2 regions of the Fundidesulfovibrio butyratiphilus genome follow, and region 2 is predicted to be linked to the other one. Evidence: predicted binding sites of a transcription regulator. Region 2 holds the regulator's gene; the other holds the start of a gene.
The links. The regulator sigma-54, encoded in region 2, starts transcription at its own class of promoters, with help from an activator protein. The targets are predictions, from matches to a motif close to CTGGCACGGNNNNTGCTT.
Positions count from the first base shown of each region.

Region 1: the regulator sigma-54 is predicted to act here: its motif matches at 2,514-2,531, upstream of flgB (flagellar basal body rod protein FlgB).

Region 1 is NZ_BAAHXA010000001.1:1,349,595-1,357,073, reverse strand. It holds gene fliF (flagellar basal-body MS-ring/collar protein FliF) at 1-1,151, opposite strand, end outside; gene fliE (flagellar hook-basal body complex protein FliE) at 1,234-1,575, opposite strand; gene flgC (flagellar basal body rod protein FlgC) at 1,587-2,027, opposite strand; gene flgB (flagellar basal body rod protein FlgB) at 2,030-2,440, opposite strand; gene ACYQ01_RS06400 (tetratricopeptide repeat protein) at 2,829-3,401, shown strand; gene ACYQ01_RS06395 (IMP cyclohydrolase) at 3,564-4,157, shown strand; gene ACYQ01_RS06390 (ABC transporter ATP-binding protein) at 4,521-5,222, opposite strand; gene ACYQ01_RS06385 (ABC transporter ATP-binding protein) at 5,215-5,994, opposite strand; gene ACYQ01_RS06380 (branched-chain amino acid ABC transporter permease) at 5,991-6,866, opposite strand; gene ACYQ01_RS06375 (branched-chain amino acid ABC transporter permease) at 6,873-7,479, opposite strand, start outside.
Region 2 is NZ_BAAHXA010000001.1:195,347-202,825, forward strand. It holds gene ACYQ01_RS00915 (PTS sugar transporter subunit IIA) at 1-278, opposite strand, end outside; gene rapZ (RNase adapter RapZ) at 289-1,176, opposite strand; gene ACYQ01_RS00925 (PTS sugar transporter subunit IIA) at 1,265-1,717, opposite strand; gene hpf (ribosome hibernation-promoting factor, HPF/YfiA family) at 1,718-2,260, opposite strand; gene rpoN (RNA polymerase factor sigma-54) at 2,297-3,736, opposite strand; gene ACYQ01_RS00940 (KdsC family phosphatase) at 3,982-4,542, opposite strand; gene pyrG (CTP synthase) at 4,539-6,176, opposite strand; gene ACYQ01_RS00950 (phosphoribosylformylglycinamidine synthase subunit PurQ) at 6,317-7,129, shown strand.

The sequences.
Region 1 (7,479 bases), 1.2 Mb from region 2:
AGTTCTTCGGCGCTGCGGGGAATATACTTCGTTTCCTTGCTGTTGGGGTCCTGAACGTAGTCCACGATAACCGCAACGCTTAAGCGCTGCAACTCCCCGGTGGGGGAGACGATGTTCTGCTCTTCGCTGTTGATCTCGTAGTTGGTGGAGCGCGATTCCTGGCTGGAGTCGTTCTTGGCCTGGGTGCCGGAGAAGCCGTCGGCCCGGAAGTTCGTCTCGGGCACCGCGCCGTCCACGCTGGACTTGTTGGTGGTGGAGGACTCCGTGCGCTGCTCGGAGCGGACCACGGTGACGTTGGGATCGAAGCTCTGGCGGCGCGTGGTGCGCTGGGCGAAGTCCAGCTTGGCCGTGACCTTGGCGATGGCCTTGCCTCCGCCCACGATGGGGGTCAGCAGGTCTTCGATCTTGGTCTCCAGGGCGTTCTGGTAGGTGTTCTTGAACTCGAACTGGGTGGTGGTCATGCCGTCCACCGAAGTGCCGTCCTTGGGCTGGACGAGAATGCGCCCCGTGGTGTCCGTGATGGTGACGCGGCTGGGGTCCAGGCCCTCGACGCTCATGGCCACGAAATTGACGATGCCCTGCAACTGCTTGGGTTCGAGCTTGGCTCCGTTCTTGAGCGTGAGCACCACCGAGGCGCTGGGCTTGCGCTGCTCCTCGATGAACAGGCTCTTCTGGGGCAGCACCAGGTGAACCCTGGCGCGTTCCACCGGGGGAAATTCGGAAATGGTGCGGGCCAACTCGCCCTGCAAGGCCCGCTGGTAGTTGATGCGCTGCACGAAATCGGTCTGGCCCACCTTGGCTTCGTCGAACACCTCGAAGCCCAGGCCCGCGCCGCGCAGCTTGCCTTCACCCGCGATGCGCAGGCGGGTTTCGCTCACCTTGTCCACGGGCACGAGCACCGTGGCTCCGCCGTCTTCCAGGCGGAAGGGAATCTTGTTGGCCCGCAGGGTTTCCACCACGCGGTTGGCGTCGTCCTGGGAGAGCTTGGAGAAAAGGACCTTGTATTCCGGCTGGTTGAGCCACACGATCATGAGAATGAACGCGGCCAGAACGCTCGCGGCCATGCCGGCGAAAAGCGTGCGCTGGGCCAGGGTGCGTCCCGACCAGAATCGGGTGGCCTGGTCCCAAAGGGTCTTGACGAGTTGAGGCATGGCGAAGCTCCTGGGTCTTTTCTCGTGATCGGGCGGGGGGCGGGCGAGCCCCGTTTCACCGGGTGGATGCGTCGGCTGGCGCCTAGAACGGCATCTTCACCAGTTCCTTGTACATGTCGAGCACCTTGCCGCGAACGGCGGTGGTCATGTTCATGGCCAGTCCGGCCTTTTGCAACTGGATCATCAGTTCGTGCACGTTCTGATTCTCGCCCGAGGCGAAGGCCTCGACCATGTTGTCCTTCTTGGCCTGCTGGGCGTTGACTTCGGAAAGCGAGTTCTTGAGCGCGTTCATGAAGCCGCCGTCCTGGGTCTTTCCGGTCCCCAGGCTCTTGGAGACCATGGAGTCCACGGCCTGACCCTGGGCGAGTCCGCCCTGCATCATGGCGGTGCGATAGGCGTTCATGGCGATGGGGTTGATGGCCATGGCGGTTCTCCTTAGCGTCCGATTTCAAGGGCCTTGTTGTACATGGCCTTGACGGTGTTGATGGTGGAGGTGTTGGCCTCGTACGAGCGGCTGGCCGAGATCATGTTGGTCATTTCTTCCACGACGTTGATGTCGGGGTACTGCACGTAGCCGTTCTGATCCGCGTCGGGGTGCCCGGGCTCGTAGACCTGCTTGGGGGGGCGGGTGTCGTTGACGATGCCGGTCACCCGCACGCCGGCCATCTCGTCGTCCATGGCGCTGCGCATGGCCTTGGTGAAGGCGTTGTCGAGCTTGGTGGTCTTCATGGCCACGGACTTGCGCTGGTAGGGGCCTTGTCCGTCCATGGTCTTGCTGGTCTTGGCGTTGGCCAGGTTCATGGAAACGACGTTCATATAGGTGCGCTGGGCCGAAAGGCCCGAAGCGCCTATGTCGAGGGCGGTCATGAAATCCATGGTTACTTGCCTCCTTCGGTGATGACCTTTTGAATGCCTTCAAAACCCGACTTCACCACCGTGGTCAGGGCGTTGTACATGAGGGAGTTCTTGGCCATGGTGGCCATTTCCTTGTCCAGGTCCACGGAATCCTGGCCGTATATGGTGCGGGGCTTGAATTCCCTGAGCACGTCCCCGGAAAACTTTTCGACATTGAAGGGCGTGGGCACGTGCCGGCGATTGGTGCGGGTGAGTTCGTCCCGGATGCCGGTTCCGAGAGCGGTCTGGAGCTCGGATTCGAATTCCAGGGAGCGCGCCTTGTAGTTGGGCACATTGATGTTGGCCAGGTTGGACATGACAAGGTTTTGACGCTCCAGGCGCATATCCATGACTTTGGCGATAAGCGCTGTGTTGGGTCCGAAAATGTTCGACATGGCCTGGCTCCTTGCTTGGCGGCTGTTTTTTCCCGCCCGAATGCTTGGCGGCATCCGCTTGCGCGAAGGAAGAAAGCAATAACCATTCCATGAGTGTAACTCGCTGGAATGAAAAATTATCTTGTGATGCGGAAGCGACAAGGTTTCGGCGGGAGAGACTTCGGAATGGGCCCGCCCAACCGGCTAAAATTGCCTGTTTCGGGGCTTGGCACAGGCTTTGCTAAGCGAAAATCGCCTGCGTCGCCGGTCCCCGGGAGGGACACAACGGCCCGCGGCGGTGAAACGGGGAGAGGGAGGACCAGGAGGGGCCTCCCCGCGCAATGCAGCGAAACGGACGTCAAGCCAAGGCAGATCAGGCCCGGCGCCCACGCACGAAAGGGGACACCCAATGAGCGGCAACCTGGACTACGAAATCAACAAGGAACTCGGCGAATGCTACCTGTACATGGGCGACTTGGACAGGTCGGAAGAGTACTATCGCAAGGCCATGGGTTCGGGCGACAGGCATCCCGAACCGTATCTCGGCCTGGCCACCATATCGGTGCACCGGGGGGAGCTCGATTTGGCGCTGGATTTCTACAGGGGCGCGGCCGCCATCGACAGCGATGACCGTTCCCTTTCCGGCATGGCGCTCATCGAAATGGAAAAGGGCGACCATGACAACGCCTTTGTCCACTTTCGCCAAGCCCTGGTGAAGAACCCGGAAAACCTGGTGGCGCTCTACAGCCTCATTCGGTTGGCCCACGCCCTGGGGAGGGTGGAGCAGGTGCTTGGCCATCTGGAAGATTACTTGGCCATTGATCCGCTCAAGCACGAGATTCGCTATTCCCTGGCCGGGTGTCTGGTCACTCTGGGACGCGTGGCCGAGGCCAAGGTCCATCTCGAACGCATTCTCGAACACGATCCGGCCAACACCTGCGCCGTGGAGCTCAAGGAGCATCTGGCGGCCAAGGCGGCCTGACGAACATATTTTTCCAAATCTCCCCTCCCCCATTGGTTTCCGGTCCGGCACGCTCCCGGCGACCGGACCGGAAACCAAATTCAATTTACGGGGAGGACGGATACCGGGGTTGCCAAGCGTGGGCATTTTTGGCACTGGCTGGCTCAAAAACGAGGCTCGCCAATGCAACTGTTGCCTATTCGCAGGGCTGTCCTGTCCGTGACCGACAAGAGCGGTTTGCCCGATTTCGCCAAATTTCTGAACGAAAACGGGGTAGAACTCATTTCCACAGGGGGCACCAAAGCCCAACTTACCGCGGCCGGATTGCCCGTCACCGCCGTCGATTCCCTGACGGGATTTCCCGAAATGCTGGGTGGACGGGTCAAAACGCTGCACCCCCACATTCATGGACCCATCCTGGCCGACAAGGACGATCCCGAACACCTCGCCACCCTGACCCGGTTCGGACTCGCCCCCATCGACCTTGTCTGCGTCAACCTCTACGACTTCGCCAAAGCCCAGGCCGCCAACGCCGACCTTAAAACCGCCGTCGAACAGATCGACATCGGCGGACCCACCATGCTGCGCGCCTCGGCCAAGAACTTCCACTCCGTGCTGGTCGTTCCCGCCACCCAATACTACCCCGAGGTGGTCGCCGCCCTCAAGGCGAACGCCATGCAGGCCCCCCTCGACCTGCGCCAAACCATGGCCGCCCGCACTTTCGCCCTCACCTCGGCCTACGACGCCATGATCGCCGCGTACTTGGGAAAGGCGTGAGGGAAGTCGAGTAGGAAGGGAAGAGAAGAAAAGGCAAAGACTGGAGGGGAAACCCCCATGTGAACAAAGGGGGTTTCCCCTCCAGACCTCCCCTTCCCCCAAAAACGTTAGGCTTGGGGGGGAGGGAGCGTGGAGGGGGTCTCCGGGCGGATTGTTCGGGGGCCGGGTTCAACCGTTTTGAAATTGTTGCTTTGAGCGTGTGCTGGCGAAAGAAGGAGCGCTTGTTGGGCTCTTTTTTTGTTTGTCTGGCTTTGGGTCGAAGGAGGCGGCGCCGCTTGGCAAGCCATGAAAAAGTTTTTGAGGGAGGAGGGGCCTCCCCAGGCTTCTCTCTTCTCTTCCCTTCTTTACTCTTCGCTTTTCTCCTCACCCCAGATACGCTTTTCTCACCCGCTCATCGCCTGCCATGACCTTGGCGTCGCCCGAGGCGACGACGGTTCCGGCTTCGAGCACGTAGGCGCGGTGGGCGGCGCGCATGGCGAGGTGGGCGTTTTGTTCCACGAGCAGTACGGTGGCGCCTTCGCGGTTGACGCTTTCGATGATGTGAAATATTTCGCGCACCACGATGGGGGCCAGGCCGAGGCTGGGTTCGTCGAGCAACAGGAGCTTGGGCCGGCTCATGAGGGCGCGCGCGATGGCGAGCATTTGCTGTTCGCCGCCGGAGAGGGTGCCGGCCATTTGTCCGGCGCGCTCGCGCAGCCTAGGGAAGAGGGCGAACATGCGTTCGATGTCCTGGCGGATGGCGTGGCGGTCGTTTCGCGCGTAGGCCCCGAGTTCCAGGTTGTCGCGCACGTTTTGCCGGGCCAGCACTTGGCGTCCTTCGGGACAGTGGGCCAGGCCGCGTCGCACGAGTTTGTCCGGGGTCAGGCCGGCCGTATCCTGGTCGAGAAAGCGGATGGTTCCCGAGACCGGGGCCATGAGTCCCGAGATGGCCCGCAGCAGAGTGGTCTTGCCTGCGCCGTTGGGTCCGATCAGGGTGACGATTTCGCCCTGGTCCACCCGCAGGCTGACCTCGCGCACGGCCACGACCGCGCCGTAGGCCAGGGTGACGTTTTCGAGCTCAAGCATGCTCGGCTCCCAGATAGGCTTCCACCACGTCCGGGTCGTTTCGCACCTCTTCCGCCGATCCCAGGGCCAGCAGTTGGCCGAAGTTGAGCACCCCCACGCGCTGGCACAGCCCCATGACCAGGGGCACGTTGTGTTCGATGAGCAGCACCGTCAGGTCGAAACGGTCCCGAATGTCGGCGATGAAGGCGGCCAGATCGGTTTTTTCGGTGGGATTCATGCCGGCGGCGGGTTCGTCCAGCAGCAGGAGCTTGGGCGAAAGGGCCAGGGCGCGGGCGATTTCCAGCATGCGCCTGGCGCCGTAGGGCAGGCTGGCGGCCGTGTCGTGGGCCCGGTCGGCCAGACCGCAGAGTTTGAGCAGTTTCCAGGCGCGCTTGAGGGCGTAGGCCTCCTTGCGGGCCGAGCCGCCAAGGCCGGAAAGAGCCTGCCACAGGCTCACGCCGGCCGCGGCGTGCAGGGGGACGCGCACGTTGTCGAGCACGCTCATCTGGCCGAAGAGGCGGATGTTTTGAAAGGTTCGGGCCATGCCCATGAGGGCGATGCGTTCCGGGGAGCGTCCGGTGACGTTGCGGCCGAGAAAGCGCACCGTGCCCTTGGTGGGGCGGGTGATGCCGGTGAGCATGTTGAAGAGTGTGGTCTTGCCCGCGCCGTTGGGGCCGATCAGGCCGAAAATTTCGCCCTGCCGGATGGAAAATTCCACCTGGACCACGGCCGCGAGCCCGCCGAAAAGCTTGGTCAGGCCGTGGACTTCGAGCACCGGAGCGTCGACGTTCACGACCGCCCTCGTTTTTCAAAGAGTCCGGCCAGGCCGCGAGGCAGGTAGACGCAGGCGAGCACGAGCACCAGGCCGTTCAGGATCATGCGCGAATCCTTGAGGGGGCGGAGCACCTCGGGCAGGCTGACCAGAAGGGCCGCGCCCAGGAGCGGTCCCCATTTGGACCGGCCTCCGCCGATGAGCACGTACGCCAAGGCCCCGACGGAGGCGTCGAAGGTGCCCTGACGGGAGTTCCAGGTGTTGAGGAAGGGAGCGCTCATGGCCCCTGTGATTCCGGCCAGCATGCAGCCGAGCACGAAGGCCTGCACCTTGCGGGTGGTGGCGGGCACGCCCATGGCCCGGGCGGCGAGTTCGTCCTCCCGGATGGCGAAGAGGGTGCGCCCGAACCCGGAGCGTTCGATGCGCCAGACCAGGAGCATGGCGGCCACCAGCAGCGGGCCGAAGAACCAGAAGTAGGCCAGGCGACTTTCAAAAATCTGGGGCAAGCCGAAGATGCCCACGGCCCCGCCGGCAAGGTCGCAGTTGAGCGCCACCACTCCCACCACCTGCACGAAGGCGATGGTGGCCAGGGCCAGATAGATGCCGCGCAGCCGGAGCGCCGGAAATCCCAGGGCCACGCCCAAAACCGCGGACAGGGCCAGGGCGACGAGCCACTCCAGGGGGTGGAACAGAAATCCCAATCCGTCGCGCAAAGCGGCGAAGGCCGGGTTGGTGGACATGATGGCCGTGACGTAGCCGCCCAGGGCGTAGAAGCCCAGGCTCGCCAGGGAGAGTTGCCCGGCCATGAGGGGAAAGTACAGGGAAAGCCCGAGCAGGGCCTGCTGCAAAATGGTGACGAAGAGAAAGCCGTAACGTTCGATCAGGACTTCCATGGCGGCCTACACTTTCTGCTCCGCGGTGGAGCCGAGCAGTCCCTGGGGACGCACGAGCAGGATGACGAAAAGCAGCACGTAGGCCACGGCCTCCTTGTAAGAACTCATTTCGGGGGGGAGAAAGGCTTCGGCCAGTCCGATGACCAGGCCGCCGACCACCGCGCCGGGGATGCTGCCGAGCCCGCCCAGAACGATGACCGCCAGGGCCTTGAGCCCGTAGTTGACGCCGAAATAGGGGCCGGCCAGTCCGAAGCTGACCCCGATCAGGGTGCCGGCCAGTCCGCCGAACAGGCCGGAAAGAAAGAAGGTCCCCACGATGAAGCGGTCCACCGGCACGCCGAGCAGGCTGGCGGTGTCGGGGTTTTCGGCCGTGGCCCGCAGGGCCTTGCCCTGGCGCGTGAAGCGCATGAACCAGACCAGCCCGGCCAGCATGATCATGCTCACCGCGAAGAGCAGGATCTGCACGGTGCGCACGGCCACGAGCTTGCCCCCGATCTTGAAGAGCACGGCGGCGGGCAGGGAGCCGAACACGTCGGGGGGGAAGGCGTAGATCTCGGCTCCGAAGAGGTACTGCACGGCGTTGACGATGATGAGCGCCACGCCCAGACTGCTC
Region 2 (7,479 bases):
ATGGTGCGCGAGCCCAGCAGGGAAAGAGAAATGTTGGTGGGTGTGCCGCCGAACATGTCCGTGCAGATGATGACGCCCGCACCCTGGTCGGTCTGGTCGATGGACTGGCGCAGGGTTTCCACGGTTTGATTCACTTCGTGGGTGACGTCGACGCTAACGGCTTCGCAGTTCTGCTGAGGACCGATGATGAACTCCGCGGCCTTGAGCAGACGCGCCCCATAATCGGTATGCGTGACGATGACCACACCGACGGGTGTTGCTGAGGAATGGGTATTCATCCTTGAAATGTCAGCCTTTTTCGATATGCCTGTGTTCCAACGAAACCGTGTACCCTGCCTGGCGGATCGTGTCAAAGACCGCTTCGGCCACGGCCACGGAACGGTGTCGTCCGCCGGTGCAACCGAGCGATATGGTCAGCCGGTAGCGTCCCTCCGCTTCGTAAAGGGGCAGCAAATCGAGCAGAAAGGTTTTGAATTTTACCAGAAATTCTTTTCCGGGCGACTTTGCCAGCACGTAATCCACAATGGCTTTGTCCAGACCCGAAAACGGACGCAATGCCTCGACGAAATAGGGGTTGGGCAGAAAACGCAGATCGAACAGCAGGTCCGATTCGCTGGGCAGGCCGTACTTGAAGCCGAAGCTCATGATATGCACCCGCATGGCCCGGGCTTGGCCTTCCAGAAAGCGCCATTTTTCCTGAAGGTGCCGACGCAAATCGTGCACGGAAAAGTCCGTCGTGTCCATCACCAGATCGGCCAGGGCGTGCAACGGGGCCATGCGGCGGCGTTCTTCCTCGATGGCCTCCCCCAGGCCATACCCTTCCGCCTCGAAGGGATGCGGACGGCGGGTGGTGGCGTAGCGGCGGGTGATTTCCGCTGTGGAGGCGTCCACGAACACGATTTGCACATGCACCCCGGCCCGCTCCAATTCGTTGAGCACGTCCCGCCAGTCGGTGGTGAAGTCTATCTGGCGCAGGTCCATGCCCAGGGCCAGGCCTCTGTACCGATTGGCCCCCTGCCCTTTGAACAGGCTGATCAGCTTGGGCATGAGGCTGGCCGGCAGCCCGTCCACACAGAAGTAGCCCAGGTCTTCGAAGACGTTGATGGCCGTCGATTTCCCGGAACCCGAGAGGCCGGTGATAATGACCACCGGCGGATGCGCGCCCGAGTCGCTCATCTCCCCTCCCCTCTCATGACAATTCCCCGCCAGGTTGGTCCTGGCGGGGAATTGGATAGTTGTGTGACCGTCTCAAGCCTGGAACCCCTCAGGCATGGCTGGAAAGAAGCTCCCACAGGGACTGCCTGTCCGGGGCCTCCAGAAAGCCGCGCCTGAAACTTTCATCCGACAACAGGCGCGAAATCTGGGCCAGAATCCGCAAGTGCTGCCCGGCCACGTGTTCCGGGGCCAGCACCAGAAAAAATATGCGACAGGGTTTGTGGTCCAGGGCCTCGAAGTCCACGCCTCCAAGGCTTCGGCCCACGACAATGACGATCTCGCTCAGGGCTTCGAGCTTGCCGTGGGGAATGGCCACGCCGTCGCCGATGCCGGTCGTGCCCAGGTTCTCACGGTCGAGCAGGACGCGCTTGGCCTTGGCCAAATCCAGGTCGGGCCAGTGCGCGCCCAACGGCGCCACCAGCTCGGCCAGCACGTCTTCCTTGTTTTGCGCCTTGAGATCGTCCAGGACGAATTCCTGGCGAAGGTAGTCCGCCAGGCGCATCTAGACGACCACCCCAGGGTCGATCAGGCCGTAATCGCCATTTTTCATCCTGTGGATCACGTTCACGCGGTCCGTCTCGGCGTTGATGAACACCAAAAAGCCCTCCTTCACCACCCCAAGCTGTTCAGCGGCCTCTTCAACGGGCATGGGCTTGGGCGAGAAGTTGTCCGACTCCACGATGGCGTGGGTGCGCCCTTCAGGGGTTTCGGTGATGGAAACCACGTCCAGGCGGACGCCGGCCGCGGCCTTGCGGCGGTCCTTCATTTTGTCGCGGAACTTGCGAATCTGGGCTTCGAGCTTGTCGGTGATGAGGTCGATGGTGGAGTACATGTCCTCCGATTCCTCATGGGCCGAAATGTGCAGGAAGTCGGCGCTGATCACTACGTCCACGATCTGGCGGGTCTTTTCCACCTGCAAGGTGACGACCACTTCGGCGTGGTCGGAATTGCTGATGTATTTCGGAAGTTTCTCGAAGCGCTTGAGCGCATAGTCACGTAGACCCGGAGACGGCTCGAAATTCTTGAAGTTGAAAGCGATGTTCATGGGAAACCTCCGGAATAATGCCGCGCGACGCGGCGTTTACAAGACGGCCTTGCGCTTGGATGACGACTCGATCCCCATGGCCATGCGGTATTTGGCCACGGTGCGGCGGGCGATGTTCACCTGCAGCTTTTCCTTGAGGATGTCGGCGATCTGTTCGTCGCTGATGGGCTTTTTGGGGTCTTCCGCGCCGATGAGCTGCTTGATGAGAGCCTTGACCGACTCGGAGCCCACGCTTGTTCCGTCGTCCAGACCGAGCGCCGAATTGAAAAAGAACTTGAGTTCGTAGATTCCGTGCGGAGTGGCCACGTACTTGCTCGTGGTGATGCGGCTGACCGTGGACTCGTGCATGCCGATGTCCTCGGCCACGTCCTTGAGAATGAGCGGGCGCAGCTTGCTCACTCCGTGTTCGAAGAATTCCCGCTGAAATTTCACTATGCTCTCCAGCACCTTGAAGAGCGTGCGTTGGCGCTGGTACAGGCTCTTCATGAGCCACATGGCCGAGCGCATCTTGTCTTGCAGGTAGTCCTTGTCCTTGCCCTGCCCGCAACGGCTGACATCTTCCATATAATACGGCGAAAGTTGCAGTTTGGGCAATCCGTCTTCGTTGAGAACGATGACGAAATCTTCGCCGTACTTGTACACGTAGGCGTCGGGACTGACGTACACCGGGTCCGCGGAACTGAAGCTCGCCCCGGGCATGGGGTCGAGGGACACGATGATGTCCAGATACTCGCGGATGTCTTCGAAGGTGATCTTGAACTTCTTGGCCAGGGCCTTGTAGCGCTTCTTTTCCAGGTCTTCGAGGTGTTCGTCCACCAGGGAGAGCAGAATGGGATCTTCGTAGCCCAGAAAGTCGAGCTGGACCCGCAGGCATTCGCGCGGAGTGCGGCTGGCCACGCCCACGGGATCGAAATGCTGCACCACCTTGAGCACGCGTTCCACCTCTTCCGGGGAGGCTCCGGTGTCCTGGGCGAGTTCCTCGGCGCTGGCCTGCAGGTAGCCGGTGGAGTTCAGGTTGCCGACAATGGTTTCGGCGATGTGGCGTTCCTGCTCGTTTAGGGCCGAAAGGCTGATCTGCCAGGAGAGATGCCCTTCCAGCGAGGTGCGCCCGGAGAGTCTGGCCTCGAAGGAAACGCCGTCTTCCGGGGCTTCGTATTCCCGGGTGGTGGCTTGGCGGCTGGTGGACGCGAAATCGCCGATGTAGTCGTCCCACTCGGCCGTTTTTTGCAGCTCGCGCTGCATTTCGGCCTCTTCGCGGTTGGACTCCGGGGCCTTGAGCTCTTCGGCTATGGTGGGTTCCGGGTGCTCGTCCTCAATCAGCGATTCCTCAAGCAACGGATTTTCCAGCAATTCCTGCTGGACGGTCTCCACCAGTTCCAGACGGGAAAGCTGCAGCAGCTTGATGGCCTGCTGCAACTGCGGCGTCATGACCAACTGTTGGGATAGCTTGAGTTGCTGTCTGAGCTCCAAAGCCATTTCGAGTCATGTCTCCCGGTTGTCGTGTCGAATTCGTCGAAATTTCACAAGAAAAGGAATTCGACTAGCAAAAAAAATGCCGAAATGTCGCCTCGACAAGGACAGTATGCCATCAATAAGCCGAAGTAGCAAGACATGCCGTGCATTCACAGGCTGTTGGACGAAATAAAAAGTCCCAACACGCCAGAAAGACAGCGGCATTCCCGGGAGCTGAACGCGCCTGTTCTCTTGCTCTTTTGCCGGCGTCAGTCGTCAAGCCAGCGCCGCCACAGGGGGTCGCGCTTTCCCTGGGCCATGAGCAGAAACCGGATGGCCTGGCGCACCGCCCCGGCGCCTCCGGGACAGGCGGACATCCAGTGCGCCAAACGCAAGATTTCGGGCTGCGCTCCGGCCACGGTGAGCGCCAATCCCGCCCGGCGCAACGCCGAGGCGTCCAGCCAGTCGTCGCCCATAAAGGCGGCCTGCTCCGGCGCGAGGCCACGTTCTTCAAGCATCGCTTGAAAAAGTGGGGCCTTGGACAGGTGACCGCCCTGAAAGTCCTTGACGCCAAGTTCTTCCATGCGTCGGCGCACCTGGGGATTGCCCAGCCCAGAGAGCACCGCCACTTCAATGTCCGCGGCCTGGGCCAGCTTTACGCCCATGCCGTCTTCAATGGCCAGGCGTTTGAGGTCGTTTTCCGGGGCCAGTCCCGCGTAGAGGGCGTTGTTGGTCAGCACGCCGTCCGCGTCGAGCACCAGCAATCTGACCGACCGGGCCCGGCGAAGCGCTCTGGCCGTCACTTCGCCGGGACGTAGCGGACGCCTCATTGTCCCTTGCGTTTGGCGATGGCCGCCTTGATGAATTCGCGGAACAGCGGGTGGGGCCGCATGGGGTTGGACTTGAATTCGGGATGGAACTGACAGCCCAGAAACCAGGGGTGTTCGGGCAGTTCGACGATCTCCACCAGGGCCTCGTCGGGCGAAAGGCCGGAAAACACCATGCCGCCCTTTTCGAAGACCTCGAAATAGGCCTTGTTGAATTCGAAGCGATGGCGATGGCGTTCCTCGATGCGTTCCTGGCCGTAGGCTTCCATGGCCTTTGTGCCGGGGCGCAACACGCAGGGGTAGGCTCCCAGGCGCATGGTGCCGCCCTTGTCGCAGTTGGGGTCGCGGCGTTCGATCTGCTTGGTGCGGAAGTCGTACCACTCCCGCATGAGGTAGATGACCGGGTCGGGCGTCTGCCGGTTGAATTCCTCGGAGTTGGCTTCGGGCAGGCCGAGCACGTTGCGGGCGTATTCGATACAGGCCAACTGCATGCCCAAGCAGATGCCGAAATACGGAATCTTGTTCACCCGGGCGTAGTTTATGGCTGCGATCTTGCCTTCCACGCCGCGCGAACCGAAGCCGCCCGGCACCAGGATGCCGTCGAGCCCGGCCAGGCGTTGGGCCACGTTTTCCGGGGTGACCTCCTCGGAATTGACGTAGGACAGGCTCACGCGCGACTCGTTGGCCGCCCCGCCGTGCACCAGGGCTTCGTGCAGGCTTTTGTAGGCTTCCTTGAGGTCCACGTACTTGCCCACGATGCCTATGGAGACTTCTCCCTTGGGGCCGGTGAGGCTGACGGCGAGTTGCTTCCAACTGTCGAGCTGGGCGTTTTTGGCGGGCAGGCGCAGGAGAATGGCGATTTTTTGGTCCACGCCCTCGGCATAGAGCTTGAGCGGCAGTTCGTAGATGTTGCCCACGTCCACGCAACTGAACACGGCGTCCGGGTCCACGTTGCAAAAAAGGGCCACCTTGCTCTTGATCGAGGAGTCCAGTTCGATTTCCGAGCGGCAGAGAATGATGTCCGGCTGAATGCCGATGGAGCGCAGCTCCTTGACGCTGTGCTGGGTGGGCTTGGTCTTGAGCTCTCCGGCCACGCGCAGGTACGGCACCAGGGTCAGGTGGATGTAGAGCACGTTGTCCTTGCCCAGCTCGCTGCGCAATTGGCGGATGGCCTCCAGAAACGGTTGGCCTTCGATGTCGCCCACGGTGCCGCCGATTTCGATGATGGCCACGTCTTCGTCCTTGGCCACGCCGAGGATGCAGCGTTTGATTTCGTCGGTGATGTGGGGAATCACCTGCACGGTGCCGCCCAGGTAATCGCCCCGGCGCTCTTTCTGGATGACGGTGTTGTAGATGCGCCCGGAGGTGAAATTGTTGTTCTGGCTCATCACCACGCCGAGAAAGCGTTCGTAGTGGCCGAGGTCCAGGTCGGTTTCCGCCCCGTCGTCGGTGACGTACACCTCGCCATGCTGAAAGGGATTCATGGTGCCGGGGTCGACGTTGATGTAGGGGTCGAGCTTCTGGATGGTCACCTTGAGGCCCCGGGCCTGGAGCAACGCGCCGATGGAGGCCGCGGCGAGGCCCTTGCCCAGGGAGGACAACACCCCTCCGGTAACGAAAATGAACTTGGTGCGCATGGCTTACCCTCCTGGGGCGTGGTATGCTGAAAAAATAGGAAAACCCCGGCCGTGTTGACCAAGCGGCCAGGGGCACGTATTGTCCAGGGGTTCATCTAAGCGCTTGAGGCGATTTTTTCAAGAATCGATGGAGACCCTTCATGGCCCAAGTCAAGACCCTGGTCATCACCGGCTACGGCACCAACTGCGAAGTGGAGTCCGCCCATGCGGCGAATCTGGCCGGTTCCGACCAGACGGACATCGTTTTTTTCTCCGATATCACGGCCGGGAGGGTCAAACTCCCCGGTTATAATTTTCTCATTTTTCCCGGCGGATTTCTCGACGGCGACGATCTGGGCGCGGGCCAGGCCGGGGCCATCCGCTGGAAATACGCCGCCACCGCCACGGGCGAGTCCCTGCTGGATCAGTTGCGATCGTTTTTCGACGAGGGCGGTCTGATCCTCGGCATTTGCAACGGCTTCCAGTTGCTTGTCAAACTGGGGCTTCTTCCCGCCCTGGGCGGACGCTACTTCGAACGCCAGGTCACGCTTTCCAACAACGATTCCGGCCGGTTCGAGGACCGTTGGGTGCGCATGCGCGTCAACGGGCAAAGCCCCTGCGTGTTCACCAGGGGCCTTTCCGGACTCGACCTGCCCGTGCGTCACGGCGAGGGCAAGATCATTCCGGAAAACCAGGCCGTGCTGGACGAAATAGTGGCCGGCAACCTGTACGCCCTGCAATACGCCGACGAGGCGGGCGAGCCCACCCAGGCGTATCCGGCCAATCCCAACGGTTCGCCTCTGGCCATCGCTGGGCTCACCGATCCCACCGGGCGCATCCTGGGGCTTATGCCCCACCCGGAGGCCTTCAACCATCCCTCCAACCATCCGGGCTGGAGCCGGGGAGAGAACACTTCGCCCCTGGGTATCGCCATCCTGGAAAACGGAGTCCGGTATTTGAAGGCCGGCGCGTAAACGCGTTGCGCGGAGGAGTCGGCCGGGCGCATACCATGATTGTATGCGTCGGCGCGTGGGGGGCAAGAAACGCCTCCGGCGGCCAAAGGGGGTGACCCCCTTTGGAATCCCCGGGTGCGTGGCGGCTGGTCTTCGTCTGCGCCAAGCTTGAAGACGCGTGGGTGATCCTGACGTCTGACGTTTGCATGTCGGCGGCGTCGCTTTTGGGTCGGGCTTTGGCCGGCCCAAAAGCGACGCCGCCAGTCTCGGGGGCCTGGGGGCGAGCTTCGCCCCCAGCGGGGTTCAGGGGCGGCGCCCCTGGCCGCCGGAGGCGTCTTCTCTTCTCTTTCTCTTTATCATCATCTTCTCTT